Regions from separate parts of the Pseudomonas nunensis genome, predicted to be linked through region 4. Evidence: predicted binding sites of a transcription regulator. Region 4 holds the regulator's gene; each other region holds the start of a gene.

Region 1 (7,417 bases), 3.6 Mb from region 4:
GGTCATGTTCAAGGCGAAAGTACCGCCCTTGGTTTTCTCGTTCTGTGCGGCAAGCACTTTGGAGAAGTCCAGATCCCGAGCCTTGTAGTTCGGGGTGTCGGCGTTGGCGATGTTGTTGGCCAAGACTTCGGCACGCTGGGCGCGGAAGCCCAGGGCTTGTTCGTGGATACCGAGCGCTTTATCGAAGCTGATGCTCATGTCGGGAAACCTTCGGGTGACCTGATTTTTCGTAACTTGAACATAGCAAGCGGCGTGCCAATTCAAAAAACGCCGTAAACCGGGGCTTTGCGGGCATCGGCAAGGCGGCAATGCCAGAAAAGCGGCAACGAGTTTCCGCCGTCTGCCGCTTTTCTGCCGCTTTCCCACGGGCAACACCGTTTCAAATTGTAGGAGCGAGGCTTGCCCGCGAAAGCGTCGGGACAGTCAATGATGATGTTGTCTGACACGCCGCTTTCGCGGGCAAGCCTCGCTCCTACAGGTAGTGCGGTGTTTGTGGGAAATCAGCAGGCATAAAAAAACGGGAGCCCCTGAGGACTCCCGTTTTTGTGATGCCGTCAACGAATCACTTCGCCTGGTAAATGATCCCCGGGCTGCACTGGACCATCTGGTAGTGATCCGGCAAACCGTTCAGCGCTTCGGACGCGCCGAGGAACAGATAGCCACCTGGCTTCAAAGTGCTGTGGATGCGCAACAGGATGTCTTTCTTCACCTCGGCGGAGAAGTAGATCAGCACGTTGCGGCAGAACACGATGTCGAACTTGCCCAGCGCCGCGTAGCTATCGAGCAGGTTGAACGAACGGAACTCGACCCGGCTTTTGATCGGCGCCTTGATCGCCCAACGTCCAGGCCCTTTCGGATCGAAGAAACGTTGCAAACGCTCGGGCGACAGGCCGCGACCGATTGCCAGGCTGTCGTACTCGCCGGTCTTGCAGTTGGTCAGCATGGTGCCGGACAGGTCGGTGGCAACGATCTGCACGCCCATCTTCAACTGGCCCATGTTGGTCCGCTCGAACTCGTCGATCGACATCGACAGCGAATACGGTTCCTGACCCGACGAACACGCCGCCGACCAGATGCGCAGCCGTTGACCGGGAGCAGCCTTGATCGCTTCGGGCAGTACCTTGTTCTTCAAGACTTCAAACGGATAGGTGTCACGAAACCACAGGGTTTCGTTGGTCGTCATGGCATCCACCACCATCTCGCGCAAACCACTGCGCGGCTGGGTCTGGATGCGCTGGACCAGCTCACCCAGGGATTTGATGCCCTGCTGTTCCATCAGTTTGTTGAGACGGCTCGAGACCAGGTATTGCTTGTTTTCACCGAGCAAAATGCCACAGGCTTTTTCCAGGAAGACCCGGAACTGTTCGAAATCCAAATTACCCGTAGACAAAGATACCGCCTCTTAAATCGTGTTGAACGCCAAGGGCAAAAGGCCCCTAGCTGATATCTGCTGCTTTGATCCGGTCGACTACCCGGGATGCCAGGTCATCAGGGCGGAATTTGGCAAGGAAGTCATCGGCACCGACTTTCTTGACCATCGCCTGATTGAATACACCCGACAACGAAGTATGCAGGATGATATGAAGCTTTTGCATGCGTGGGTCAGCGCGGATCTCGGCCGTCAGGGTGTACCCGTCCATCTCCGGCATCTCGATGTCGGAGATCATCATCAGGAACTCTTCTTCCGGCTTCTTGCCCTCATCGACCAGTTTGCGCAGGTATTCCAGCGCTTGCCGACCGTCGTTCAGCGCCACCACTTCGACACCGATCGTTTGCAGGCAACGCGTGACCTGCTTGCGCGCCACCGACGAGTCATCGACCGTCAGCACTCGCAAGGACAACGCCTTGTGCTGGGTTTCGACATCGACCACACCCACCGAAATCGCTTCCGGCGTCGGCGCCACCTCCGCGAGGATCTTCTCGACGTCGATGATTTCGACTAACTGATTGTCGACCCGAGTCACAGCCGTGAGGTAATGATCGCGTCCCGTGCCCTTGGGTGGCGGATGGATCTCCTCCCAGTTCATGTTGACGATGCGCTCTACCGACCGGACCAGGAAGCCTTGGGTCTTGGTGTTGTACTCCGTGATGATCACGAAGGGATTGCTTTGATCTTTAAGTGCACCGGCACCGGTGGCCATCGCCAGATCAAGGATCGGGATGGTCGCCCCACGAATATTTGCCACACCGCACACGACGGGACTGGACTTGGGCATCAGAGTCAGTTTGGGGCATTGCAGCACCTCACGAACCTTGAACACGTTGATCCCATACAGCTGCTGGCCGTCGAGACGGAACAACAACAGCTCAAGGCGATTCTGCCCTACCAGTTGCGTGCGCTGGTTTACCGAATCCATTACACCAGCCATGCCCAGACTCCTACACCAACAACGCTAAGTTGTGTTGCGACGCACATTCATCACTAAACGGCACGGCGCTTGCTTTTTAACCCGTATGAACAAACAAACGACATTTTTCCGACACCTGACATCAAACTACCGCAAATTGCTTTGCGCGGTGTCGGCTGTTTGCCTGTTGCCTCTTGGCAGCCCTGCCGTTGCTGACGCGGTTACCTTGCCTGACATGCTTATCGGCGTCACTCAGGGCTTTCTTGAATTCACCGTAGAAGACTATCTGGCCACCAGTCAAACGGAAGGCCGCTACGAAATCGAGGTCAAGCAGCTCGATCCGCGGCTGCGTATGCCCATGTGCGACAAGGAATTGACAGCCTCGCTGGAGAGCCCGGCCACCCCGATCGGTCGGGTAACGGTCAAGGTCCGCTGCGAGGGCAGCTCCCCGTGGACAGTGTTCGTGCCCGCTCAAGTGCGCCTGTTTCGAGACGTTGTGATCACCACTCGACCACTCAAGCGCGCGGGCATTATCGAACCCGGCGATGTCGCTATGCGCGAGCGCGACATCAGCCTGATCAACCAGGGATATTTCACTTCGGTTGACCAGGCGATTGGACAGAAACTTACCCGACCAACGGTAGGCGATCAGGTGATTACCCTCGTCCACCTGGAACAGGCGGAAGTCGTGCGCAAAGGTGATCAGGTGGTGATTACCGCACGCAGTGGTACGCTCAGTGTTCGCATGCCGGGCGAAGCCCTCTCCAATGGCGGTTTGGCCGAGCAAATACGGGTTAAAAACCTTAATTCGATGCGAGTCATCAAGGCGCAAGTCACCGCGCCGGGGCAAGTGGAAGTGTCCATGTAGAGCTCTGTGATGGGTAAGACTATGGCGCTCTGGCAGGCTGTTACCTAAACTGTGCCCATGCAGCGCTGGCGCATGCAGCTCATTGCTTAAATGAGCCTAAAGTTTTCGCAGGTATTGCCGAAAACATGGCAAGCGTCCAAATACCCAGAGGTTTTTTTATCATGGTCATCGATTTCAGCCGTTTAAACAGCTCCTCGTCACTTACGGGCAGTACACGTACCAGCGTTGCCAAGGAAACCGCCGACGCCGGCAAATCCGCGCCGCTGAATACCCCGGCCGAACAGGCCAGTACCGTCGCAAGCGGGGAATCGGTACATCTCAGCAATGAGGCTCAACAGTTGCAGAAGGTCACTGACAAGCTGCGCGATCAGCCTGCCGTCGACAACGCCCGTGTGGCCGAGTTGAAAGCAGCGATTGCCGATGGCAGCTATAAAGTCGACAGCAGCCGTGTAGCCAGCAAACTGCTCAACTTCGAAGCCCAGCGCTAGGCCACCGCCTGCGCCAGGCTTTTGGACGCTTAAAACCCAAGGCCAGCCATGCACGACACTAATCTACTGCAACTGATCACCGACGACTTTGCTCCAGCGCAACGCTTGCTGGAGTTACTGCAAACCGAGTCCCTCGCCTTGCACGGTCGCGACATGCCTCTGCTCGAAGAAATTCTGGCGCAGAAACAGGCACTGATCATTTTGCTCGAACAGCATGGCCGCAAGCGCAGCGAAATCCTCGCCAGCCTCAACCTGCCCATGACTCGCAACGGCCTTGAGCAACTCGCCAGCCACTCGAGCATCGGCGATCAGTTGCTGCAACAAGGCGATGTGCTGACCGACCTCCTGGCTCAATGCCAGGCAGCGAACGTCAAGAATGGCCAGTCGATCCTGATGCAGCAGGCCGCCACGGCCAATCAGCTGAAAATCCTCACCGGTGGCGAACCTCCAGCACTCTATGATGCCCGCGGATCGACCGCGAAGATGGCCAAGCCACGTCCGCTCAGCCAGGCTTGATACGCCGCCAATGAGCACGCCCTATCAAGACGCGAAACATACTGGCAGAATGCCCGCTAGTAGTCATATTTTGTCTGGAGATTGATGAACCGTGTTCAATGCCTCAAGCGCGGAAGACGCTCCGCAACCACCCAAGGTGCTTACCACACCTCTGGAGATCTCCGGCAACCTTCGGCAGCTGCAAGACAGCCATGACCCGCTGATCATCACGTTCCATGAGCGCAACCAGCGCTTCCAGAGTTATCTGGTGGACCTTGATCGTGAAAGCAACATGATTGCCCTGGATGAAATGATCCCCCGCGACGGTGAACGCTTCCTGCTGGCTGGCGAACCGTTCAAGGTCGAAGGCTTTCACGACGGCGTGCGCATTGCCTGGGAAAGTAACGGTCCGCTGACCATCGACGAATCCGGCGGCAGTCGTTGCTACCGTGGCGCGCTGCCTTCCGAAGTGGTTTATCACCAGCGCCGCAATGCCTTTCGCGCGGCATTGAAGCTGGCGCAACTGGTCAGTGTCGAGTTGGGCGGTGAAAAGCTCAAGTCGCCGATCAGCGGCAAGTTGCTGGACATCTCCGCCACCGGCTGCAAGCTGCGCTTCGAGGGTGATATCACCTCCAGCCTGCAACTGGGCCAGGTCTACGACCGTTTCATCGCTGCCCTGCCCTTCGGCAGCATGACCGCGCCGGTTGAATTGCGTTACCTGCACTTCGAAGAAAGAATCTCCACAACCTTCGCCGGTGTGCGCTTTCACAACATGAGCGGCCTGGTACAACGGCAGGTCGAGCGCTTCGTTTATCAATTGCAACGCGAAGCCCGCCGTTTCGACAAAGACGACATGTGATTTTTCGAGATTAAGTGCAGGCGCTTCAATAAAAACGGGCAGTCCCTTGCGGAGACTGCCCGTTTTTTTATGCGTCGATTTTAAGGCCTGGCCTCAGTGAAGCTCTGTTCGCGACCGGCGTCCGGGTCTTCCGGATCGTTCGGATCCTCTGGGGATGGATCGGGCTCAGGTTCTGGTTCGGGCTCTGGTACAGGCTCGATCGGATTTTGCATCTGATCCTGTACCACTTGTTCATCCACCCGTGGGTCGAGGGCCGCCACCAACGGTGAACTCGACATGCTGTCGGGCATGGCCACGTGATGCAGTGGCGCGTCGTCGACCACATGCAGATTAGTCACCGCTTTCGGGCGAATCCGCCACACCAGCACCAGCGCGAAGAAACTGAAGAAGGCATACAACATGTGGCTGCCGAACAGCTTCATCAGTACGCCGGCCACCAACGGCCCGATACTGGCGCCAACGCCGTAGGTCACCAGCAGCATGGCCGTCAGGGACACCCGGCGATCACCCTCGACGTGGTCATTGGAGAACGCCACGGCCAACGGATACAGGCAGAACTGCACGAGTGAGCAGAGGAACCCGGCGATGAATAGCACCTCCAGCGGCACTTCGGTCATGATCGCCAATGGCAACGCGGCCACCGCCAGGCACAAGGCAAAGCAACGGATCAGCAGCGCCCGGTCATAGCGATCGGACAGCCAGCCCAGCGGCCACTGCACCACCAGCCCGGCAAAAATGCAGCTACCCATGAACAGACCGACCTGCTCAGTGGACAAGCCCTGCTGCGAGGCATACAGCGGCGCCAGACCGTAGAACGAGCCGACGATCAACCCGGCACCCAACACCGTGCTCAACGACTGCGGCACGCGCTTGATGAAGAACCGTGGCTCCATCGGTGCCGGATGCAGAGGTGCCGGGTGAATGCGTCGGGTCAGGGCCACCGGCACCAGACACAGCGCAAAACACAGAGCGACCAGCATCAGCAGTTCCAGGCCCAAGGCCGGATGCAGGACCAGAATCAGCTGACCCAAGACTAGTCCCAGGTACGAGGCGATCATATAACCGCTGAACACCAACCCGCGCTGCTTGGCTTCCGCCTGCTCATTGAGCCAGCTCTCGATCACCATGTATTGGCACATCATGCCAAGGCCGACGATGACCCGCAGAAACAGCCACGCAGGCAGCCAGTCAATCAATCCGTGGCCCAACACTGCGGCGCCGACAATCCCGGCGCACGCCGCATAGGCGCGGATATGCCCGACCCGGGCGATCAGCCGGTGGCCAATCTTGCCACCCAGCACCAGGCCGAAATAGTTGGCCGCCATCAGCGCACCGACCCACAAGCTGTCGACATTGTCGGCGGCCAGGCGCAAGCCCAGATAGGTACTTAACAGGCCCGAGCCGATCAACATCATCAGCGAGGCAAAATACAGCGCTCGAAAGGATTTCCAGATTTGGCGCATCGGCGTTCCGAGCGGCTCCTTGCAGTGGGATCGGGCTATCGAAAACGATAGCCCGGAGACGAAGAATCGTCAGGCCTGGGCTGCTAAAACACGCCGTTCCCAGGGAGTAATTTCATCAAAGAAGCTGGTCAACTCCATGGTCTTCGAAGCGATGTAACCTTCGATGAACTCCTTGCCAAACAGTTCCTTCGCCAATTGGCTACGTTTCAGACGTTCGAGGGCAGCGTGCAAGGTACATGGCAACGAAAGATTATCCGGCACCACGAATTCACCCTGAATGGACTCGCTCGGTTCCAGCTCGTTTTCGATGCCGTGCAGCCCGGCGGCGAGGCTGGCGGCGATCGCCAGGTACGGGTTGGCATCGGCGCCTGGCAAGCGGTTCTCCACGCGACGGGCCACAGGCGAACTGGCCGGAATGCGCAAACCCGCCGCCCGGTTGTCGTGGGACCAGCAGGCATTATTCGGTGACGCAAACGGATGGCACAAGCGCTGATAGGAGTTCACGTTCGGCGCAAACAACGCCGTGAAGTCGGCCATGCCGGCCTGTTGTCCGCCGATGAAATGACGGAAGGTCGCCGTCGGTTCCCCAGCCTTGTCGCTAAACACGTTTCGGCCGCTGGCGATCTCGATGATGCTCTGGTGAATATGCATCGAACTGCCCGGCGTGTGTGCCAATGGCTTGGCCATGCAGACCACCGTCAGGCCGTGTTTGAGCGCGACTTCCTTGAGCAGGTGCTTGAACAAAAAGGTCTGGTCGGCCAGCAGCAGTGGATCGCCGTGCAGCAGATTGATCTCAAACTGGCTGACGCCCATTTCGTGCATGAAGGTATCGCGAGGCAAGCCCAGGGCCGCCATGCATTCATAGACTTCACTGAAGAACGGCCGTAAGCCGTTAT
Region 2 (7,417 bases), 3.1 Mb from region 4:
CGCTGGCTGAGTTTGCTGGCGTCTGGGCTGTAACCGGCGAGCAGGCCGACCGGGCTGAGAATGCTGACGCTGGTCTGGCCGTCATAGAGCTTTTTGCTCGCGCCCTGGCTGATCGCTTGCAGGCTGTTGAGGTTGATGTCCACCGACAGCGAGGCGATGACTTTGCCGTTGACCATCAGCGGGAACACGATGCTGGTCATCAGCACGTTCTGGCCGTCGATCACATAGAAGTATGGTTCGATCACACACGGCTTGAGCGTGGTGCGCGGGCAGGTGAACCAGGCGTTGGCCGCCTCGCCGCTGGGGCCGGTGCTGGTGTCGGCCATGTCGCTTTCCGGCAGGGCCATCGACGTCACTTTGCCCGGCGTCGGTTGCGACCAGTACAGGGCGAAGCGGCCCTTGTCGTTGCTGCCGAGCTCAGCCTGGCCGGCGAACAGTTCATCCTTGCCGTCCAGCGCATTGGCTTCGAACACCAGGGACAGGCCGAGCAGTTCCGGGTTGGCTTGCAGCGCCGATTTGACCTGGCGGGTCAGGTCTTCACGCAGGTCGAAGGCGTCGAGAAAACGCTTTTCGGCCTGATCGCGCAGGAACAGCACCTGGCGCGAGAAACCGTGGCCGTATTGATAGGCGTCCATGAACTGCTGACGAATATTCAGCGCCTGGTTTTCACCCTGGGACTCGATCCGCGCCTGGGCGGCTTCGTTGAGCATCTCCATGCTCGACGCTTTCACCAGCGCGGAACTGTGCTCCATGCGATACAGCGAAAGACCCACCAACAGGGTCACGATACCCGCCAGGCAGAGCCCGGCCAGCAGGGTGATTTTCCATTGGATGGAGAGTTGTCTGAGCGACATGGAGACGTCCTTATTCGATATTTATCTGAGACTTTGCACTGTAACGGCCGCGAATCGTCTTTCTTAAGGACGAATCAGACCTGTAGGAGCGAGGCTTGCCCGCGATGGCGTCGGCACATTCAACATTGATGTGACTGACACACCGCCATCGCGGGCAAGCCTCGCTCCTACGAAAAGCAATTGTGCATCCAAGTCGGTTATCACAATCCGTAACATCGGCATGGCCCAAGCGCTTTGACACGACGCCCTCTCTGCGGCACAGTGCGCGCCCTCTAATAAAACCCATTCCTTGTTCCGCTGGCGGCTCTTCGCAGACTGCCGGCCGGGCTCATTTCGCTTGCCTAGAGGTAACGATGATTAATGCTGTAATTGCCGCGGTCGGCGTCATGCTGGTACTCAGCTTGTCCCGCGTGCACGTAGTGATCGCGCTGATTGTCGGCGCCCTGGTCGGTGGTTTGACCGGTGGCCTGGGCATCGACGCAACCCTCAAGGCTTTCAACAGCGGCCTCGGTGGCGGGGCAACGGTGGCGTTGTCCTACGCCTTGCTCGGCGCCTTCGCGGTGGCGATTGCCAAGTCCGGCCTGGCCCATGCGCTGGCTGACAAAGCCCTGGCGATGGTCGATCGCCAGCACGCCAACGGTGGCGGCTCGGTCAAATGGCTATTGATCGGCCTGCTGTGGGTGGTGGCGATCGCATCGCAAAACATTCTGCCGATACATATCGCCTTTATTCCGTTGCTGGTGCCGCCGCTTCTATATGTGCTGACCAAGTTGCAACTGGATCGGCGCTTGATCGCCTGCGTCATGACCTTCGGCCTGATCACGCCGTACATGTTCCTGCCGGTGGGCTTCGGCAACATTTTCCTGAATGAAATCCTGCTGGCCAACGTGGCCCGCAGCGGCGTGGACATCAGCGGCATCAACGTCACCCATGCCATGGGTATTCCGGCACTGGGCATGGTGGTTGGCCTGGCAGCGGCGTTTATCAGCTACCGCAAGAAACGCATCTATGACCTGGAAAAGATCGAGAAAGTCGAGCAGGTCGCAGTGGCGTACAACCCGTTGAGCCTGATGGTAGCCGGTGTGGCCATCGCGGCGGCGTTCATCATTCAGTTGCTGCTGGATTCGATGATCATCGGTGCGCTGTCCGGGTTCCTGATTTTCTCGGCATCGGGCATCGTGAAATGGCGCGACACCGACGACCTGTTCACCGAAGGCATGAAGATGATGGCGATGATCGGTTTCATCATGATCGCCGCCTCCGGGTTCGCCGAAGTGATGAAAGCCACCGGTGACGTGCAGACGCTGGTGCAAGCGTCTGCATCGTGGATCGGCCACAGCAAAGGCATCGGCGCGTTGTTGATGTTGCTGGTCGGCCTGCTGGTGACCATGGGCATCGGTTCGTCATTTTCCACCGTGCCTATCCTGGCGGCGATCTTCGTGCCGCTGTGCGTGCAGTTGGGCTTCAGCCCTATCGCGATCGTGTGCATCGTCGGCACGGCCGGCGCCCTGGGTGACGCCGGTTCGCCAGCATCGGATTCGACCCTGGGCCCGACCTCCGGTTTGAACATCGACGGCCAGCACCACCACATCTGGGACACCGTGGTTCCGACCTTCCTGCACTACAACCTGCCGCTGCTGGCGTTTGGCTGGGTGGCAGCGATGGTTCTCTGAACAACAGAGATCCAATGTGGGAGCGGGCTTGCTCGCGAAGACGGAGTGTCAGTCGACTTCATCATTGACTGACACGACGCCTTCGCGAGCAAGCCCGCTCCCACATTGATCTGTGTTTGCTTCACTCAACTTTTGATCTGGCCTGCCGTTACAGCCTTTAACCACGCCAATAAAATCAAAAGAGTGAACCGTCATGCGCATGAGCCTGAAGGCTAAAGTCCTGTCCCTTGCCGTTCTCCCGGTGTTGCTCTTCGCGCTAGTCATCAGCCTGACCACGCTGTTCATTCTCAAGGAACAGGCGCGCAAGGAGGTCGAGGAAACCCGCCAGAGCCTGCTCAAGGATGCCAAGGCTACCCTGCAAAGTTACGTGGCCGTGGCCATGACCGCGATCAAACCGCTTTACGACGCTGCCGCCCCCGGCGATGACGCGGCGCGGGCCCAGGTGGTCAAGTTGCTGTCGAGCATCAGCTACGGCAAGGACGGCTACTTCTTCGGCTACGACTCCAACACCGTGCGCCTGTTCAAGTCCAACAGCCCTGACGGCGTGGGCCAGAGCTTCAAGGACAACCGCGACCCGAACGGCGTCTACGTCAACCGCGACCTGGTGAAAGTCGCGAAGGACGGCACCCACTATCTGGAATACAGCTCGCCGCTGCCCGGCAACACCCAGGTGCTGGTGCCCAAGCTCGGCTACACCGAATACCTGCCGAAGTGGGACATGGCGGTCGGCACCTCGGTCAACCTCGACGGCATCGAAGCCCAGGTCGCGCTGGTGCAGGCCAAGGTCACCGAACGGATGGAAGGCGTGGTGCTGAGCATCGTCGGGATTGCCGTGGTGGTGTTGCTGGTGATTGCGGCGGCGGGGATGCTGCTGGCCAACGCGATTCTGCGTCCGCTGAATTTGATGAAAGCCAACCTCGATGACATCGCGGCGGGCGAGGGCGACCTGACCCGGCGCCTGACCATCACCAGCGAAGATGAACTCGGTCAATTGGCCGGTTCGTTCAACCGCTTCGTCGACAAGATTCACGGCCTCGTTCGTCAGATCACCGAAATGACCTCGCAGTTGACCGGGCTGGTGAACCAGGTGTCCGATCAGGCCCAGCGCTCGGATCAGGCGATGGAGCGTCAGCGTCATGAGACGGATCAGGTCGCCACGGCGATCAACGAGATGTCCGCCGCCGCCCAGGAAGTTGCCAAGAGCGCGCAGAACGCCGCCGTCGCCGCCCAGCAAACTGACGCCGAAGGCCAGGCTGCCAAGCGAGTGGTGGCCGGCAGCATCGTGAAGATTCATGCATTGGTGGACGACATCCGCACCAGCGGTGTGTCCCTCGACAGCCTGCAAAAAGACGTGTCATCGATTGTCAGCGTGCTCGGGGTGATCCGTTCGATTGCCGAGCAGACCAACCTGTTGGCCCTCAACGCGGCCATTGAAGCTGCGCGCGCCGGTGAGGCCGGTCGTGGCTTTGCGGTGGTGGCGGACGAAGTACGCGCGCTGGCCAGCCGCACGCAAATCAGCACCCAGGAAATCCAGGGCATGATCGACCGTTTGCAGGCCGGTACTCAGTCGGCGGTGGAAGCCATGCGCCGTTCCAGCGAGGCCGGCGACGGCACCTCGGCCCAGGCCAACGAAGCGGGGGCTTCGCTGGACACCATGGCGCAGTTGATCGGCACCATCAACTCGATGAACGCGCAGATCGCCAGCGCTGCGGAAGAACAGACGGCAGTGGCGGAAGAGATCAACCGCAGCGTGCATCAGATTGCGGTGGCGGTGGACAGCGTGGCGGATGAGACTCAGCTCGGTGCGCAGACATCGCGCAGCCTGGCGGACCTGGGCCAGCGTCTCGGTAAATTGGTCGGGCAGTTCCGGATCTAGAACGCGACACGCTCCCTGTAGCAGCTGGCGCAGCCTGCGTTCGGCTGCGCAGCAGTCGTTAACCCTAGCCTCGCGGTTTACCTGACACACCGCGCGGCCTGATTTCGCGACTGCTTCGCAGCCGAACGCAGGCTGCGCCAGCTGCTACAAGGCAACTATGGTCTGTCCCAATAGGGCACGGTTCCGAAACACTCCACATAAAAATCAATCACCGTCCGCACCTTCACCGACAACCGCCGGCTACCCGGCCACAGCACGGCAATTTGCTGCGGCTCCAGGCTGTTGGACACTTGATATTCTCCCAGCACCGGCACCAGCGTGCCTTCGCGCACCGCTTCGCCGATCAGCCATGACGGAAACATCACCAACCCCAGCCCCTGTTCGGCGGCCTGGGTCAGGGTGTCGGCGTGGTTGCCGGTGATCGGTCCCTTCACCGAGTACGGCGTCCAGTCCTCTTGCCCCTGACGAAAGAACCAGCGCTGCTGACCCGTCACGCCTTTGTAGGCCAGGCATTGGTGCGCGGCGAGGTCTTCGGGATGTTGCGGGACGCCGTGGCGTTTCAGATAGGCAGGACTGGCCGCGACTTGAAAGCGATGCGGCGCGAGGATTCGCGCCTGCATGCTCGAATCGTGCAGCGGGCCGATGCGGAACAACAGGTCGGCGCCTTCCTGCAACGGGTCGACGTAGCTGTCGGTCTGCTGGATATCCAGTTGCAGCTTCGGATAGCGCTCGCACAACTGCCCCAGCCACGGCGTCAGATGCCGCTGGCCAAACACCACCGGCGCATTGATCCGCACCAGTCCGCTGGGTTCGCTTTGCTGTTCCTGCAAGGCCTGTTCGGCCTCTTCCAGTTGCACCAACACCAATCGCGCGTGATGCCCGAGCATGCGTCCGGCCTCCGTCGGCGTGACCGCGCGAGTGTGGCGGTAGAGCAATTGCTGGTTGAGGGCCTGTTCCATCAACTGGATCTGCCGGGAAATCGAGGAGGGCGCGAGGCCTTCGCGGCGGGCGACTTCGGAAAAACTGCCGTGGTCGAGTACTGCGACGAATAGCCGAAGCGCCTTGAATCCGAGCTCGTTGAGGCCGTGCATGGTGGGTCCTGCTGTGCGAGTTGCGCAAAAGTGTTGTCCGGATGCTCCCATTTATCGCAAAGGATCGCCAGCCGATAATGCGCGCCTTACTCACACAGCAAGAACACCACAATCCAATTGTGGGAGCGAGCCTGCTCGCGAAGAGGGCGTGTCAGTCGGCATTGATTTGACTGATACACCGCCTTCGCGAGCAGGCTCGCTCCCACAGGATCTGTGATCTTGACTGACAAATCGCAGGTTTTCCTTATGCAATCTCCTTCAATCGATAACGCCGGCGTTATCACAACGCCAACCACCAAACCCGGGTTGCGGCTATTGCTGCTACCCCTGGTCATCCTCGCCGGCATGGGCTTGTCCGTGGAGGCCGGTTTGCTCGGGCCGCTCGGGGTTCAGGTCGGGCATCTGTGGGCAACCCTGAGCATCTTCGGCGTCGGTTCGGCGATTCTGTTTCTGTTGCTGCTGTTCAGCGGCAAGCAACAGGGTCCGGCCCTCAGCGAATTGCCGCGTTGGCAGCTGATCGGCGGGTTTCTCGGGCCGATCTACGTGGTGGTGTTGACCATGGCCACGCCGCACATCGGTGTCGCCATGACCATGATTGCGATCCTCTCCGGGCAGGTCGGCAAGAGTGTGCTGATCGACCATTTCGGCTGGTTCGGCGCCACCCGCAAAAAGGTCAACGGTGAACGTTGGCTGGCCTTGCTGCTGATTGTGGCGGCACTTGTTCTGAGCGCTCGGGGTTGATGATGAATCTGATTATTTTGTTGGCCGTGGTGGTCGCGGCAGGTGCGGTATTAAGTATCCAGGCGGCGATCAATGGACGTCTCGGGGAAACCGTCGGCGTGTTGCGCAGCAGTTTGCTGACCTTTGTGGTCGGCGCGGTGGTCACCGGGTTGTTGATCCTGTTTTTTGAACCGGCCCACGCCGTGAGCCTGTTGGACGTGCCGAAATGGCAGCTCAGCGGGGCGCTGTTTGGCGTGGTGTACATGATGGTCATGGTCGGCGCGGTGCCCCGGGTCGGCACGGCGGTGGCGACGGTGGCGGTGATCGTCGGGCAACTGGGCATGGGCATGTTGATCGACAACTTTGGCTGGCTCGGCAACCCGGCGATCGAGTTGTCGGGGAGTCGGATCGTGGCGATGGTGTGTCTGGCGCTGGCGTTGGTGTTTATGTATCGCAGCAATTCGCGGCAGGCGTAACTCTGTCCCGTGTAGGAGCTGTCGAGTGAAACGAGGCTGCGATCTTTTGATCTTGATTTTTTAAGATCAAAAGATCGCAGCCTCGTTTCACTCGACAGCTCCTACAAGGAGACGCTTTCCAATGTTGGCTTCTACACTGGTAATACGGTGCGCATCCGTCGCGCCGGACGACCATAACAGTGGAGTCCGCCTCATGATCGACAGTGAAAGTATCTGCGACTGCCCGAAATGCTCCTGCAAACTGGGCCAACATCCGATTGCGCGTCACGGCAAGCACTACTGCTGCGAAGCCTGCGCCAAGCATCATGAGCACGGTGAAGAGTGCTCCAGCAAGGGCTGCAAATGCGCCCACGACTGACCGCTCATCAAAAAAAAGTGGAGCCACAGGGCTCCACTTTTTGTTTCTGACGCTCCTTGTCTTCCTTGTTCCGTTCAGCTCGCCGGTCGCCACGTGACGTTCTCGACGCCGAATTTTTCCGCCAGCGGTTTGCTGGTCTTTTGCACCTTCTCACGGCCAAAGCGCGGGATGCGGCCCACGCCGGCATCGCAACTTGCCCAATGCCAGGCCTCCGCGTTGTCCATCTTGTCCAGGCGGATAATGAAAGACTTGGGGGCGCCATGAAGGGTGTATTCAATGACGAATAGTTTTGCGTTGTTCATAAAGCCCGTATTCCTCCCTGTGGTAATACAGGGATCCCGGGCGTTGGCAAAAATTCACTCGGATTGT
Region 3 (7,417 bases), 2.9 Mb from region 4:
TTTGCGCAAAAAAGCCCACAACTACAAAGAACGCGGCATGGACCTGGGGGAACTGGACATCATTGCCTTCGCCAGCCTCAAGCGCGAAGTGCTGGACCTCAACAGCCACTTCCCTCCGCCCACTGAATACCTGCGCCAGGGTTGGCGCTCGCTGTCACTGGTCGGGCCGACATTCGCCCGGGTGCTGTTCGCTCATCCCGACGCGCCGGACTTCCTGCGCAGCAACCTGGGACGCAGCATCGTCTTCGATGTCGGGATCAGCCTGTGAGCCCATTGCAGGAGTTGATTGCCGAAGTCCCGCAAGTCGGCCGTGTGCGTTGGATCGGCGTGCGCCCGGCGTCGCATGTGCCGATGATTGAACTGGACGTCGTGGAAGCTCGACTTGAAGCCGGTTTGACCGGCGACAAGGCCCGCCCCGGCGTGCGCAATGCCCGGCAGGTGACGTTGATTCAGTGGGAACACCTGGCGGTGATCAGTTCGCTCATGGGTCGCCCGGACGATCAACCGGTGCTGCCGAATGACCTGCGGCGCAACATCGTCGTCAGCGGGATCAACTTGTTCAGCCTCAAGGGCCGGCGCTTCAAGATTGGCCAGGCGATTTTCGAAACCACGGGCTGGTGCCAACCGTGCGCACGCCTGCAAAACAACCTCGGCCCCGGGACTTTTCAAGCGGTTCGCGGCCATGGCGGAATCACTGCCCGGGTGTTACAAAGTGGAATCATTCGACTGGACGACACGGTGAGCGTCGAGCCTGTCCCCGACAGCGGCTATGCTCCGTTCAACGTTCGTTAAATCAGCCTGTAGCTTCTACACATTCAGCAACGTCTACCCCTGACGAGGCCCAATATGACCAGCCGCCTGAACCCAGACGACCAGAAGCATGTCGAAGAGTACCTGCACTTGTCCCAACACCGAGTCGAGCGCCGGCCTTTCCGGCCGTGGATGCTCTTGGTGCTGGTGCTGGCAGTGACCATTGGTTTGGGCTTGCTGAGCCGCCTTATCGGTTACCTGACGCTATGAGCTGCCTCGCGCTCGCTCGGGTAATCGCACCGATTTCTTTTAGCCTTGCGAGATATCCCCATGACTCATCGTATTGTCATCGTTGGCGGCGGCGCCGGCGGTCTGGAGTTGGCTACCCGTCTGGGTAAGACTCTAGGCAAGCGTGGCACGGCCAGTGTGATGCTGGTCGACGCGAACCTTACCCACATCTGGAAACCGCTGTTGCACGAAGTGGCGGCCGGGTCGCTCAACTCTTCCGAAGACGAACTCAACTATGTTGCCCAGGCGAAATGGAACCACTTCGAGTTCCAGCTGGGGCGCATGAGCGGGCTTGATCGCGCACAGAAAAAAATCCAGTTGGCCGCCACGTATGACGAAGCCGGCATTGAACTGGTCCCGGCGCGCGAAGTGGGCTACGACTCGCTGGTGATCGCGGTCGGCAGCACCACCAACGATTTCGGCACCCAGGGCGCGGCGCAACACTGCCTGTTCCTCGACACCCGCAAACAGGCCGAGCGTTTCCATCAACAACTGCTCAACCACTATCTGCGCGCCCATGCCGGGCAAACCGATGTGGTGGAACAGATCAGCGTGGCCATCGTCGGCGCTGGTGCTACCGGCGTTGAGCTGGCGGCAGAACTGCACAACGCTGCGCATGAACTGGCGGCTTACGGTCTGGACCGGATCAAACCGGAAAACATGCACATCACCCTGATCGAAGCCGGGCCTCGGGTGCTGCCAGCCCTGCCGGAACGCATCGGCGGACCTGTGCATAAAACCCTGGAGAAACTCGGGGTCAACGTGATGACCAACGCGGCGGTCAGCGAAGTCACGGCCGAAAGCCTGATCACCGCCGATGGCAAGGTGATCAACGCCAGCCTGAAAGTCTGGGCCGCCGGGATTCGTGCACCGGGTTTCCTCAAGGACATCGATGGCCTGGAAACCAACCGCATCAATCAACTGCAGGTGCTGCCAACCCTGCAAACCACCCGCGACGAGAACATCTTCGCCTTCGGTGACTGCGCCGCCTGCCCGCAACCGGGCACCGACCGCAATGTACCGCCACGCGCCCAGGCTGCGCATCAACAGGCGTCGTTGCTGGCCAAATCCCTGAAGCTGCGGATCGAAGGCAAGGCGTTGCCGGAATACAAATACACCGACTACGGTTCGCTGATCTCGCTGTCGCGTTTTTCGGCTGTGGGTAACTTGATGGGCAACCTCACCGGCAGCGTGATGCTGGAAGGCTGGCTGGCGCGGATGTTTTACGTGTCGCTGTACCGGATGCACCAGATGGCGTTGTATGGCGCGTTTCGCACGGCGATGTTGATGCTGGGTAGCAAAATTGGGCGTGGGACTGAGCCGCGCCTTAAATTGCATTAACACAAACCCCCTGTGGGAGCGGGCTTGCTCGCGAGGAGGGAGTGTCAGTCGACATCACTGTTGAATGACACACCGCCTTCGCGAGCAAGCCCGCTCCCACATTTGTTCTGCATCAACTCTTGGATGTGTGTCTCACTGTATCCCGCCCCACGATTTTGCCCCTTCGCTTACAAACTCCCCCTTGCACGACACAGTAGCGATACACCCGCCCGGCTAAATGGCCACACCCGAGCAAGGCACCGCCTGCTTCGGTTAACGCCGCACTACGCGGCATCCTTTATCGAGCGGTTGTGTCGTGCAACCCAGGAGATTTCAAATGTCCCGTACTACTAAAAACACTATCGGTCTGCTCGGCGCTGTTTTAGCCGGTGGCATGATGTTGACTGGTTCCGTATTCGCGGCCCAGCCACTGACCCAAGGCTACCTGCTGGCATCGGCCGAGCAAACGGTGAAAACCCCTGAAGGCAAGTGTGGCGAAGGCAAGTGCGGCGATGCGTCGATGGCCAAGACCGACACCGATGGCGACGGCAAAGTATCCCGTGCCGAATTCCAGGCCGTCGCGCCGAAGTCCAACTTCGACAAGATCGACACCAACCATGACGGTTTCATCGACGAGCAAGAGGCTTACAACAACGTGAAAGCCAACTTCGAAGCCAACGGCAAGAAAATGCCAAAAGGCCTGTTCGAACACCTGAAAGACCAAGACGGCGCCTAAGCCTCAGAACAAACAAGCCGCGCATCCCTCGACGGGAAGCGCGGCTTTTTTGTGCCTGACAGATTTACACGCGAAAGCGTTGCACCATGCCCTGCAGGGCATTGGCCAGTTTTGACAGCTCATGGCTGGAGGCGCTGGTCTGATCGGCACCGGCGGCGGAGCGTACCGACAGGTCGCGGATATTCACCAGGTTGCGATCGACTTCCCTTGCCACTTGCGCCTGTTCTTCGGCGGCGCTGGCGATCACCAGGTTGCGCTCGTGAATCTCATGCACCGACGCGGTGATGGTCTGCAAGGCCTCGCCAGCGCGCTCGGCCAAAACCAGCGTGCTGGCAGCCCGGGAAGCGCTGGCTTGCATGGAATCCAGCGCCAAGGTCGAGCCGCTGCGCATGCCCTGGACCATTTGTTCGATTTCCTGGGTCGATTGCTGGGTGCGGTGCGCCAACGCCCGCACTTCGTCGGCCACCACCGCAAAACCGCGACCACTCTCCCCCGCCCGCGCCGCTTCAATCGCAGCGTTGAGCGCCAGCAGGTTGGTTTGCTCGGCGATGGCGCGAATCACGTCCAGCACCTTGCCGATATTCTGGGATTGATTGGCCAGGGACTGCACCAACTCACCGGTGTGCTGTACGTCGCTGGCAAGAGCGCTGATCGCGCTGGCGGTTTCGCTGACGCGTTCCTGGCCCAGGTGCGCCGACTCGCTGGACTGACGCGTAGCGTCGGACGTAGACACCGCGTTGCGTGCGACTTCCTCCACAGCGGTGGTCATCTCGTTGACCGCCGTGGCCGCTTGTTCGATTTCGTTGTTTTGCTGTTGCAGGCCCTGAGTACTGTCGAGGGTGACCGCGTTCAATTCATCCGCCGCCGTGGCCAGTTGGGTGGCCGAGCCGCTGATGCCTTGCAGGGTTTCACGCAAATTCTGCTGCATGGTCGCCAGCGCCTTGAGCAAACGGCTGACTTCATCGCTGCCATGGGTTTCGATCGGGTTGGTCAGATCGCCCCGGGCCACGTTTTCCGCAGCGTTTACCGCTTCATTCAAGGGACGCACGATGCTGCGGGTCAGCAACATCGCCAGGCCGACGGTGGCCAGCGCCGCCAGGCCGATGAACAGACTGACGATGGTGCGCGAGGTTTCGTAGTGCGCCGCAGATTTCTGGCTTTCGGCGGCGACTTGTTTGGCGAACAGGTCCGCCAGGTCATTCAGCTGTTTGCCGGAGCCATCGACCACGGTCTTCATGTCCACCAGCAGCAGTTTGGTCAGCTCATCGCGACGGCCCTGCTCGGCCAGGGTGAACGATTGGGCGATACCCGAGCGGTAAGCGGCGAAGGTGCTCTTGAACTGGTCATACAACTGCTTGCCTTCAGCGGTGTTGACCAGTTTGTCGTAGGCAGCAATCTTGTCGCTCAGCTCCTTGTCCCGGGTGTCCATCTGGCTGCGGTACTGGGGAATGTTCTTCGGGTCCTGATCCAGGGCCATGCGCAGGGAGATGGTGCGGATGCGCAGCATGATCTCGCGGATTTCATCGCCACCACGGATGCTCGGCAACCATTGGCTTTCAACCGCCACCTCACTGTCTCGAATGCTCGACATCTGCCCCAGTGCGAACACCCCGAGCAACGCCACCAGCACCGCAATCAGGGCAAACCCCAGTGCCGCACGGGGGGCAATATTCAGCTGACGAAGCAACATAACGAGCGCCTTTTGTTTTTATGGCTGGAAATGGACGCGCTGTATGCGCCCCGTTCGCTCGTTATCGGCAAGTTGTATGATGACTTGAAGAGGGATTGCACTTTTTCGAAGACAAAAAAATCCCCGTATCTTTCGATACGAGGATTTTTAATATGGTCGGGGTAAGGGGATTCGAACTCCTGACATCCTGCTCCCAAAGCAGGCGCGCTACCGGACTGCGCTATACCCCGGTAAAAAAAAGGCGACCTTCACAAGTCGCCTTCTTCGATCAGCGCTTTTGGCCTCTGATCTTAAGATCTGACCCCAGCGTTAACTGGTTTCAAAAATGGTGGGTCGTGTGGGATTCGAACCTACGACCAATTGGTTAAAAGCCAACTGCTCTACCAACTGAGCTAACGACCCAAAAATGGTCGGGGTAAGGGGATTCGAACTCCTGACATCCTGCTCCCAAAGCAGGCGCGCTACCGGACTGCGCTATACCCCGGTTTGAAATTGGCTCCGTGACCAGGACTCGAACCTGGGACCCAATGATTAACAGTCATTTGCTCTACCGACTGAGCTATCACGGAACTACATATTTCAATTTACAACGGTGAAGCTTACTGCGTCTCTTCGACCCGTTCGCATCGCTGCGTTCGTGTGTCTGAGGCGCGCTATTCTACAATCTTAAGCACCTCTGTCAACCCCCTAAATTGCATTCAAGTTAATGATTTGCAACTTATTTCAGATTTCCGCTTGGGGAGCAGAAACCCTTCCGGGTGACTTACTGCGGGGCGCACTTTACAAGCCTTTTCCTTTGAGTTCAACAGCCTGGCGAAAAAAAGGCCTCGCAATGCGAGGCCTTCTTTATTTCACTGGCATTACGCCTCAGTCGAAAACGATTTCGTCGTTTTCCACACGGCCGACAGCGGTCTCGCCTGGCATGAATCGCCCGGACAGAATCAGCTGTGCCAGCGGGTTCTCGATCCAGCGCTGGATCGCTCGTTTGAGCGGCCGTGCGCCATACACCGGGTCGTAGCCGACGGCGATCAACTTATCCATCGCCTCAGGGCTGAGCTCCAGTTTCAGCTCGCGCTCGGTCAGGCGACTGCGCAGGCGACCCAACTGGATCTCGGTGATGCCGGCGATCTGATCCCGGGCCAGCGGCTCGAAGATCACCACTTCGTCGACCCGGTTGATGAACTCCGGCCGGAAGTGCGTGGAAATCGCATCCATCACCGCTGCACGTTGCGCTTCACGATCACCCACCAGTTCCTGGATCTGCACCGAACCGAGGTTGGAGGTCATGACAATCACGGTGTTCTTGAAATCCACCGTGCGGCCATGGCTGTCGGTCAATCGGCCATCTTCCAGCACTTGCAGCAAGATGTTGAACACGTCCGGGTGGGCCTTCTCGACCTCGTCCAGGAGGATCACCGAATAAGGCTTGCGACGCACCGCCTCGGTCAGGTAACCGCCCTCTTCATAGCCTACGTAGCCTGGTGGTGCGCCGATCAGTCGGGCCACGGAATGTTTCTCCATGAACTCGGACATGTCGATGCGAATCATCGCCTCCTCAGTATCAAAGAGGAATTCGGCTAGCGCCTTGCACAGCTCGGTTTTACCGACGCCGGTCGGGCCGAGGAACATGAACGAACCGCTCGGACGGTTCGGGTCGGACAACCCGGCCCGCGAACGCCGCACCGCGTTGGAAACCGCGATCACCGCTTCGTTCTGGCCGATTACACGCTGGTGCAACAGGCTTTCCATCTTCATCAGCTTGTCGCGCTCGCCTTCGAGCATTTTCGACACAGGGATGCCGGTCCATTTCGACACGACTTCCGCGATCTCTTCTTCAGTCACCTTGCTGCGCAGCAACTGGTTCTCGCTTTTGCCGTGCTGGTCGACCATTTGCAGGCTGCGCTCCAGGTCCGGGATGATCCCGTATTGCAGCTCGGCCATGCGGTTCAGGTCGCCTTTGCGGCGGGCGGCTTCCAGTTCCTGACGGGACTGTTCGATTTTCTGCTGGATCTGCGCCGACCCCTGGACTTCGGCTTTCTCCGAATTCCAGATTTCCTCGAGGTCCGAATACTCACGTTCTAGGCGAACGATTTCTTCCTGGAGTTTTTCCAGGCGTTTCTTCGCCGCGTCGTCACTTTCTTTCTTCAGCGCCTGGGATTCCACCTTCAACTGGATCAGGCGACGCTCCAGACGATCGAGCACTTCCGGCTTGGAGTCGATCTCCATGCGGATGCGGCTGGCGGCTTCGTCGATCAGGTCGATGGCCTTGTCCGGCAACTGACGGTCGGTGATGTAGCGATGGCTGAGTTTGGCCGCCGCAATGATCGCGCCGTCGGTGATCGCTACTTTGTGGTGAACCTCATAACGCTCTTTGAGGCCACGCAGGATCGCGATGGTGTCTTCTTCGCTCGGCTCTTCCACCAGCACTTTCTGGAATCGCCGCTCGAGGGCCGCGTCCTTCTCTATATATTGGCGGTACTCGTTGAGCGTGGTTGCGCCAACGCAGTGCAGTTCGCCGCGTGCCAATGCCGGCTTGAGCATATTGCCGGCGTCCATCGAGCCTTCGCCTTTGCCGGCGCCGACCATGGTGTGCAGTTCGTCGATAAACAGAATGATCTGCCCTTCCTGCTTCG
Region 4 (7,417 bases):
CTCAAGTACGGCGCGCAGAGCATCGCGCTGGTGAGCATGGACAGCTACCGCATCGGCGCCCAGGAACAACTCAAGACGTTGGGCCGCATTCTTAATGTGTCGGTGACCCACGTCGATCCGGGCCAGTCCCTGGTGCAGGCGCTGGATCCATTGCTGCGTAAACGCGTGATCCTGATCGATACCGCCGGCCTTCAAGCCAGCGATCCGGCACTGCGCATGCAGCTCGAAAGCCTGGCCGGTCGCGGGATCAAATCGAAAAATTATCTGGTCTTGGCAACCACCAGCCAGAAACAGGTTCTAACCGCTGCTTATCACAGCTACAAGCGGTGTGGGCTGGCCGGCTGCATCCTGACTAAACTGGATGAGACGGCGAGTCTGGGCGAGGTGTTGAGCCTGGCCATCAGTCATGAATTGCCGGTGGCTTACCTCACCGATGGCCCACGGATTCCAGATGATTTGCATCTGCCGCGGCGTCACCAGTTGGTCAGTCGCGCGGTCAGCGTGCAAATGCAGGAAGAACCCAGCGAAGAAGCCATGGCTGACATGTTCGCTGATATTTACCACAGCCCGACCAAGCAGGTTGGCTGAGGTACTAATGAACAGTTTTTGTACCTACATCGATGGTCTGCCATGCATTGTTCAGTTGATGAACGCGCAGCCAGTAATGTGGCCTCCGTCTATGCAAGACAAGGTAAAGAAATAACATGGGCAGCATGCATCCCGTACAGGTGATCGCGGTGACCGGCGGCAAAGGTGGCGTCGGGAAGACTAACGTGTCAGTGAACTTGTCCCTGGCTCTAGCAGAGCTTGGCCGGCGCGTCATGCTGCTGGACGCCGATCTGGGTCTGGCGAACGTCGACGTTCTGCTGGGACTGACGCCCAAACGTACCCTGGCCGACGTGATCGAAGGCCGCTGCGAGCTGCGCGACGTTCTGTTGCAAGGCCCCGGCGGTATCCGCATCGTGCCGGCCGCGTCCGGCACTCAGAGCATGGTGCATCTGAGCCCGGCCCAACACGCCGGCCTGATCCAGGCTTTCAGCGATATCGGCGACAACCTCGACGTATTGGTGATCGACACTGCTGCGGGTATTGGTGACTCGGTAGTCAGTTTTGTTCGCGCAGCCCAGGAAGTGTTGCTGGTGGTGTGTGACGAGCCGACGTCGATTACCGATGCCTACGCCCTGATCAAATTGCTCAACCGCGACTACGGCATGAACCGCTTCCGCGTCCTGGCCAACATGGCCCAGAGCCCGCAAGAAGGTCGCAACCTGTTCGCCAAGTTGACCAAGGTCACGGACCGCTTCCTCGACGTCGCCTTACAATACGTCGGTGCTGTGCCTTACGACGAAAGCGTGCGCAAGGCCGTGCAGAAGCAACGTGCTGTCTACGAAGCCTTCCCGCGCTCCAAGTGCGCCCTGGCCTTCAAGGCGATTGCCCAGAAAGTCGACACCTGGCCGCTGCCGGCCAACCCGCGCGGGCACCTGGAATTTTTCGTCGAGCGTCTCGTGCAACAGACCGCAGGACCCGTCCTATGACAGCCAGTGGCTACAACCTCTACAAGAAATCGGCGCGTGATTCGCAATACGAGCTGATCGAGCGTTATGCGCCACTGGTTAAACGCATTGCTTACCACTTGCTGGCGCGTTTGCCGGCCAGTGTCCAGGTGGAAGACCTGATCCAGGCCGGGATGATTGGCCTGCTTGAAGTGTCGACCAAATATGACGCCAGCAAAGGCGCGAGTTTCGAAACGTACGCGGGCATTCGAATCCGTGGCGCGATGCTCGATGAAGTACGCAAGGGGGACTGGGCACCACGTTCGGTCCACCGCAATACCCGTATGGTCAGCGACGCAATTCGCTCGATTGAAGCTAAAACCGGCCGTGACGCTAAAGATCACGAGGTTGCGGCCGAACTCCAATTGAGTCTCGACGATTATTACGGGATTTTGAACGATACCTTGGGCAGCCGCCTGTTCAGTTTCGACGACCTGTTGCAGGACGGCGAACACGAAGGGCTGCACGAGGATGGCGCCAGTGCTCATATGGAGCCGTCGCGCGATCTGGAAGATGAACGTTTCCAGGCTGCATTGGCGGACGCGATTGCCAATTTGCCGGAGCGTGAGCGACTGGTGTTGGCGCTGTACTACGACGAAGAGCTGAACCTCAAGGAAATCGGTGAGGTCCTGGGTGTCAGCGAATCGCGTGTCAGCCAGTTACACAGCCAGTGCGCGGCCCGTTTGCGGGGGCGTTTGGGGGAGTGGCGAGCGCGCTGAAGGCAGTGTGGGGACACTGCGAACGAGGCTGGTGTGGTGTTGAACTGCAGCGGTCTCGATCTGTTGTGCTCCAGACAGTCATTTGAGTGCTTTGCCGGATTGATTGAAATGGCGCGTCCAGGTGCTGGGCGCGTTTAAGACTGCTTGGAGGTCGAATTGGACAAGAACATGAAAATCCTCATCGTTGATGACTTCTCAACGATGCGGCGGATCATTAAAAACCTGTTGCGTGACCTTGGGTTCACCAACACGGTCGAGGCTGACGATGGCACCACTGCCATTCCGGTTCTCAACAGCGGCAGCATCGACTTTCTGGTAACAGACTGGAACATGCCTGGCATGACCGGCATCGACCTGCTGCGCCACGTGCGCGCCGATGAAAAACTCAAGCACTTGCCAGTGCTGATGGTGACCGCCGAAGCCAAGCGCGAGCAGATCATCGAAGCGGCCCAGGCCGGTGTTAACGGCTATGTGGTCAAACCCTTCACGGCCCAGGCGTTGAAAGAAAAAATCGAAAAGATTTTCGAACGCATCGGTTGAGCAACTGCGCCACGGGGGAGCTATGGAGCATAACGAATCTTCACAGGGCGATTTTGAATCGACCCTGAAAAAACATGCGGTCGAACTGGTCGAAAGCCTTGAAAAAGGCAGGTTCGGCGACGCTGTGCAACTGATCCATGAGCTCAACCAGACCCGTGACCGCGGCCTGTATCAGGAAGTGGGCAAGCTCACTCGTGAGCTGCATAGCGCGATCGTCAATTTCCAGATTGACCCGAACATGCCGCAAGCCGAGGAAGTCTCGCAGATCACGGATGCCACTGAGCGTCTGGGTTATGTGGTCAAGCTGACCGAGGCCGCTGCCAACCGCACCATGGACCTGGTGGAAAACGCCACGCCGCTGGTCAATGGCCTGAGCCAGGAAGCCCAGGCCTTGAGCACTGACTGGGGACGCTTTATGCGTCGCGAAGTCGGGGCTGAAGAGTTCCGTGAGTTGGCCCGGCGGGTCGACGGTTTCCTGACGCGCAGCAGCGAAGAAAATCGCGTGGTGTCGAGCAACCTGAACGACATTCTGCTGGCTCAGGATTACCAGGACCTCACCGGTCAAGTGATCAAGCGCGTGACCCAATTGGTCACCGAAGTTGAAAGCAACCTGCTCAAGCTCGTGCTCATGGCCAGCCAGGTAGACCGCTTTGCGGGTATCGAACATGACCGTGAAGCGATGCTTGCTGAAAAAGATCCGCAAAAACATCTCTCTCAGGGTGAAGGTCCGCAGATTCATGCCGATAAAAGAGAAGACGTTGTGTCCGGTCAGGACGATGTGGACGATTTGTTATCCAGCCTAGGATTTTAGAGTTTTAGCATTTTAGGTTTTTTAGGTTTTTAGACCTTGGGAGCACCCCCTTAATGAGCTTCGGCGCCGATGAAGAGATCCTTCAGGATTTCCTGGTTGAGGCCGGCGAGATTCTAGAGCAACTGTCCGAACAGCTGGTCGAGCTGGAAAGCCGACCAGATGATGCGGACTTGCTCAATGCAATTTTTCGCGGTTTTCACACTGTAAAAGGGGGCGCCGGCTTCCTCCAGCTCAACGAGCTGGTGGAGTGCTGTCACATCGCCGAGAACGTGTTCGACATCCTGCGCAAGGGTGAACGACGCGTCGACTCGGAATTGATGGACGTGGTTCTCGAAGCGCTGGATGCGGTGAACGGCATGTTCACCGAAGTCCGCGAACGCAGCCCGATCACGGCTGCCACTCCAGAATTGCTTGCGGCACTGGCCCGTCTGGCCGAGCCGCAAACCGCCGATGAAGCAGCCCCGGTTGCCGAAGCGGTGGAAGAACCGGCCGCTGAAAGCGAGTCGGGCGACATTACCGATAACGAATTCGAACAACTGCTGGACTCGCTGAACGCCGTCAAGGCCCAGGCCGAAGCCCCGGTAGCTGCGCCAGCGCCGAGCAGCAATGCTGCGGCCAGCGACGAAATCACCGACGCAGAGTTCGAGTCGTTGCTCGATCAGTTGCACGGCAAAGGCCAGTTCGCGGTCGATGCGGTGGCAGCGCCTGCTGCACCAGCAGCTCCAGCAGCCCCGAAAGCGGCCGGCGACAGCTCGGACATTACCGACGACGAATTCGAAGCACTGCTCGATCAATTGCACGGCAAGGGCAACTTTGCCGTGGATGCGCTGGAATCGGCGATTGCTTCGGCACCGGTCCCGGCTGCGCCTACCGCTAAAGCGGCCGGCGGTGATCTGATCTCCGATCACGAATTCGAATCGCTGCTCGACGAATTGCACGGCAAAGGCAAGTTCACCGAAGTCGGCACCGGCACCGTGGTTACAGCGCCTGCCGCCAAGGCACCTGCTGCTGCCGCGAAACCGGCGGCCAAAGCGCCCGAGCCTAAAGCTGAAGCGCCGAAACCGACCGCAGCGCCTGCACCGGTACCTGCTCGCGCCGCGCCTTCTGCGCCGCCAGCGGAAAAACCGGCCAGTGAAGCCGAGACCACCGTGCGGGTTGATACCGCGCGTCTCGACGAAATCATGAACATGGTCGGCGAACTGGTTCTGGTGCGTAACCGCTTGGTCCGTCTGGGCCTCAACAGCGGCGACGAAGCCATGTCCAAGGCTGTGTCGAACCTCGACGTGGTCACGGCCGACCTGCAAACCGCGGTCATGAAGACCCGGATGCAACCGATCAAGAAAGTCTTCGGGCGCTTCCCGCGCCTGGTTCGCGACCTGGCTCGCCAGCTCAAGAAAGAGATCAACCTGGAACTGGTCGGCGAAGAAACCGACCTCGACAAGAACCTCGTCGAGGCCCTGGCCGACCCGCTGGTCCACTTGGTGCGCAACTCGGTCGACCACGGTATCGAAGAGCCGAGCGAACGCGAAGCGATGGGCAAGCCTCGCAGCGGCAAGGTGATTCTGTCTGCCGAACAGGAAGGCGACCACATCCTGCTGTCCATCTCTGATGACGGCAAGGGCATGGATGCCGATGTCCTGCGCGGTATCGCAGTCAAGAAAGGTTTGATGGACAAGGATGCGGCGGACCGTCTCAGCGAGTCGGACTGCTTCAACCTGATCTTCGCACCGGGTTTCTCGACCAAAACCGAGATCTCCGATGTGTCGGGTCGTGGCGTGGGCATGGACGTGGTGAAAACCAAAATCGCCCAGCTCAACGGCACCATCAATATCTACTCGACCAAGGGCAAAGGCTCGAAGATCGTCATCAAGGTGCCATTGACCCTGGCGATCATGCCGACGCTGATGGTCATGCTTGGCAACCAGGCGTTTGCGTTCCCGCTGGTGAACGTCAACGAGATCTTCCACCTCGACCTGTCGCGCACCAACGTGGTGGACGGCCAGGAAGTGGTGATCGTGCGGGACAAGGCACTGCCCTTGTTCTACCTCAAACGCTGGCTGGTCAGCTCCGCCGCTCATGAAGAGCAGCGCGAGGGCCATGTGGTGATCCTTTCGGTGGGCACCCAGCGGATCGGCTTTGTCGTCGATCAACTGGTGGGCCAGGAAGAAGTGGTCATCAAGCCATTGGGCAAAATGCTCCAGGGAACCCCGGGCATGTCCGGCGCCACCATCACGGGTGACGGCCGCATCGCGCTGATTCTCGATGTCCCGAGCATGCTCAAGCGTTACGCCGCACGGCGTATTTGATTCTGCCGCAGCGGGGCGACAACGCCCCGCTGCGTCTAACGGAGTGTTTATGGTAGTCAAAGTCCTGGTGGTGGACGATTCGGGGTTTTTCCGCCGCCGCGTCTCGGAAATTCTTTCAGCGGATCCGAACATCCAGGTTGTCGGTACGGCAACCAACGGAAAAGAGGCGATTGATCAGGCGCTGGCCCTCAAGCCAGACGTGATCACCATGGACTACGAGATGCCGATGATGGATGGCATCACGGCGGTGCGGCACATCATGCAGCGCTGCCCGACTCCGGTCTTGATGTTCTCCTCGCTGACGCACGAAGGCGCCCGGGTCACCCTGGATGCGCTGGATGCCGGTGCGGTGGATTTCCTGCCGAAGAATTTCGAAGACATCTCCCGCAACCCGGAGAAGGTCAAGCAACTGCTGTGCGAAAAGATCCTGAGCATTTCGCGCAGTAACCGTCGCGCCAATACCTACAGTGCCCCGGCCCCGGCCCCGGCCCCGGTGGCCGCGCCTGCACCGGCGCCTTCGAGCACCAGCAGCTACGGCAGCACGTATGGCAGCAGCGCGCCTGCGCGTCCGGCACCGGCACCTTTGCCGACCCGTGCGCCAGCGTCTACCGGCCCGTCGTCGCCCGCACCGAAACGCAAAGCCTACAAACTGGTGGCCATCGGTACGTCCACCGGCGGCCCGGTTGCGCTGCAACGGGTCTTGACCCAATTGCCGGCCAACTTCCCGGCGCCGATCGTGCTGATCCAGCACATGCCGGCAGCCTTCACCAAGGCCTTCGCCGAACGCCTCGACAAGCTGTGCCGCATCAACGTCAAGGAAGCCGAGGATGGCGACATCCTGCGTCCTGGCCTGGCGCTGCTGGCTCCGGGTGGCAAGCAAATGATGATCGATGGCCGTGGCGCGGTGAAAATCCTGCCGGGCGACGAGCGTCTGAACTACAAACCGTGCGTGGACATCACGTTCGGTTCGGCGGCCAAATCCTACGGTGACAAAGTTCTGGCGGTCGTGTTGACCGGCATGGGCGCCGACGGTCGTGAAGGCGCGCGCCTGCTCAAGCAGGGCGGCAGTGCGATCTGGGCCCAGGATGAAGCCAGTTGCGTGATCTACGGCATGCCGATGGCCATCGTCAAAGCTGACCTCGCGGACGCGATTTACAGCCTGGACGACATTGGCAAGCACCTGGTCGAGGCTTGTATCTGATGGATGTACTGAGCCTTATCGGGATCATCATGGCGTTTGTCGCCATCATTGGCGGCAACTACCTTGAAGGCGGTCACCTCGGCGCATTGGCTAACGGCCCGGCGGCGTTGATCGTGATCGGTGGGACCGTCGGTGCGGCGCTGTTGCAATCGCCGATGAGCGCATTCAAGCGCGCCATGCAGATCCTTGCCTGGATTCTGTTTCCACCGCGTGTGGATCTGGCCGGTGGCGTCGATCGTGTAGTGAACTGGAGCCTTACCGCTCGCAAGGAAGGCCTGCTCGGTCTG

The links. The regulator FliA, encoded in region 4, starts transcription of late flagellar genes. The targets are predictions, from matches to a motif close to CTAAAGTTTNNNNNNNNNNNGCCGNTAA.
Region 1: flgM (flagellar biosynthesis anti-sigma factor FlgM) is a predicted target of FliA. The motif match lies at 3,313-3,340, and genes of this name have one in related genera.
Region 2: NK667_RS05715 (methyl-accepting chemotaxis protein) is a predicted target of FliA. The motif match lies at 2,652-2,679, and genes of this name have one in related genera.
Region 3: NK667_RS32265 (methyl-accepting chemotaxis protein) is a predicted target of FliA. The motif match lies at 4,846-4,873, and genes of this name have one in related genera.

Annotation. Positions count from the first base shown of each region.
Region 1 covers NZ_CP101125.1:662,811-670,227, reverse strand. Annotated here, with positions in the region: gene flgB (flagellar basal body rod protein FlgB) at 1-198, opposite strand, end outside; gene cheR (protein-glutamate O-methyltransferase CheR) at 563-1,390, opposite strand; gene NK667_RS03070 (chemotaxis protein CheV) at 1,437-2,369, opposite strand; gene flgA (flagellar basal body P-ring formation chaperone FlgA) at 2,455-3,216, shown strand; gene flgM (flagellar biosynthesis anti-sigma factor FlgM) at 3,378-3,704, shown strand; gene NK667_RS03055 (flagella synthesis protein FlgN) at 3,753-4,220, shown strand; gene NK667_RS03050 (flagellar brake protein) at 4,312-5,058, shown strand; gene NK667_RS03045 (MFS transporter) at 5,139-6,521, opposite strand; gene NK667_RS03040 (glutamine synthetase family protein) at 6,591-7,417, opposite strand, start outside.
Region 2 covers NZ_CP101125.1:1,279,775-1,287,191, forward strand. Annotated here, with positions in the region: partial or broken gene NK667_RS32775 (PDC sensor domain-containing protein) at 1-854, opposite strand, end outside; gene NK667_RS05710 (Na+/H+ antiporter family protein) at 1,211-2,527, shown strand; gene NK667_RS05715 (methyl-accepting chemotaxis protein) at 2,721-4,403, shown strand; gene NK667_RS05720 (LysR family transcriptional regulator) at 4,559-5,494, opposite strand; gene NK667_RS05725 (DMT family transporter) at 5,741-6,235, shown strand; gene NK667_RS05730 (DMT family transporter) at 6,238-6,690, shown strand; gene NK667_RS05735 (metallothionein) at 6,884-7,048, shown strand; gene NK667_RS05740 (DUF6555 family protein) at 7,123-7,350, opposite strand.
Region 3 covers NZ_CP101125.1:7,271,891-7,279,307, reverse strand. Annotated here, with positions in the region: gene NK667_RS32290 (DUF1780 domain-containing protein) at 1-268, shown strand, start outside; gene NK667_RS32285 (MOSC domain-containing protein) at 265-792, shown strand; gene NK667_RS32280 (DUF3094 family protein) at 847-1,020, shown strand; gene NK667_RS32275 (NAD(P)/FAD-dependent oxidoreductase) at 1,081-2,379, shown strand; gene NK667_RS32270 (HvfA family oxazolone/thioamide-modified RiPP metallophore) at 2,696-3,094, shown strand; gene NK667_RS32265 (methyl-accepting chemotaxis protein) at 3,159-4,784, opposite strand; tRNA gene NK667_RS32260 (tRNA-Pro) at 4,938-5,014, opposite strand; tRNA gene NK667_RS32255 (tRNA-Lys) at 5,111-5,186, opposite strand; tRNA gene NK667_RS32250 (tRNA-Pro) at 5,192-5,268, opposite strand; tRNA gene NK667_RS32245 (tRNA-Asn) at 5,278-5,353, opposite strand; gene clpB (ATP-dependent chaperone ClpB) at 5,652-7,417, opposite strand, start outside.
Region 4 covers NZ_CP101125.1:4,377,476-4,384,892, reverse strand. Annotated here, with positions in the region: gene flhF (flagellar biosynthesis GTPase FlhF) at 1-588, shown strand, start outside; gene fleN (flagellar synthesis regulator FleN) at 705-1,535, shown strand; gene fliA (RNA polymerase sigma factor FliA) at 1,532-2,272, shown strand; gene NK667_RS19140 (chemotaxis response regulator CheY) at 2,441-2,812, shown strand; gene NK667_RS19135 (protein phosphatase CheZ) at 2,835-3,623, shown strand; gene NK667_RS19130 (chemotaxis protein CheA) at 3,677-5,929, shown strand; gene NK667_RS19125 (protein-glutamate methylesterase/protein-glutamine glutaminase) at 5,979-7,130, shown strand; gene NK667_RS19120 (flagellar motor protein) at 7,130-7,417, shown strand, end outside.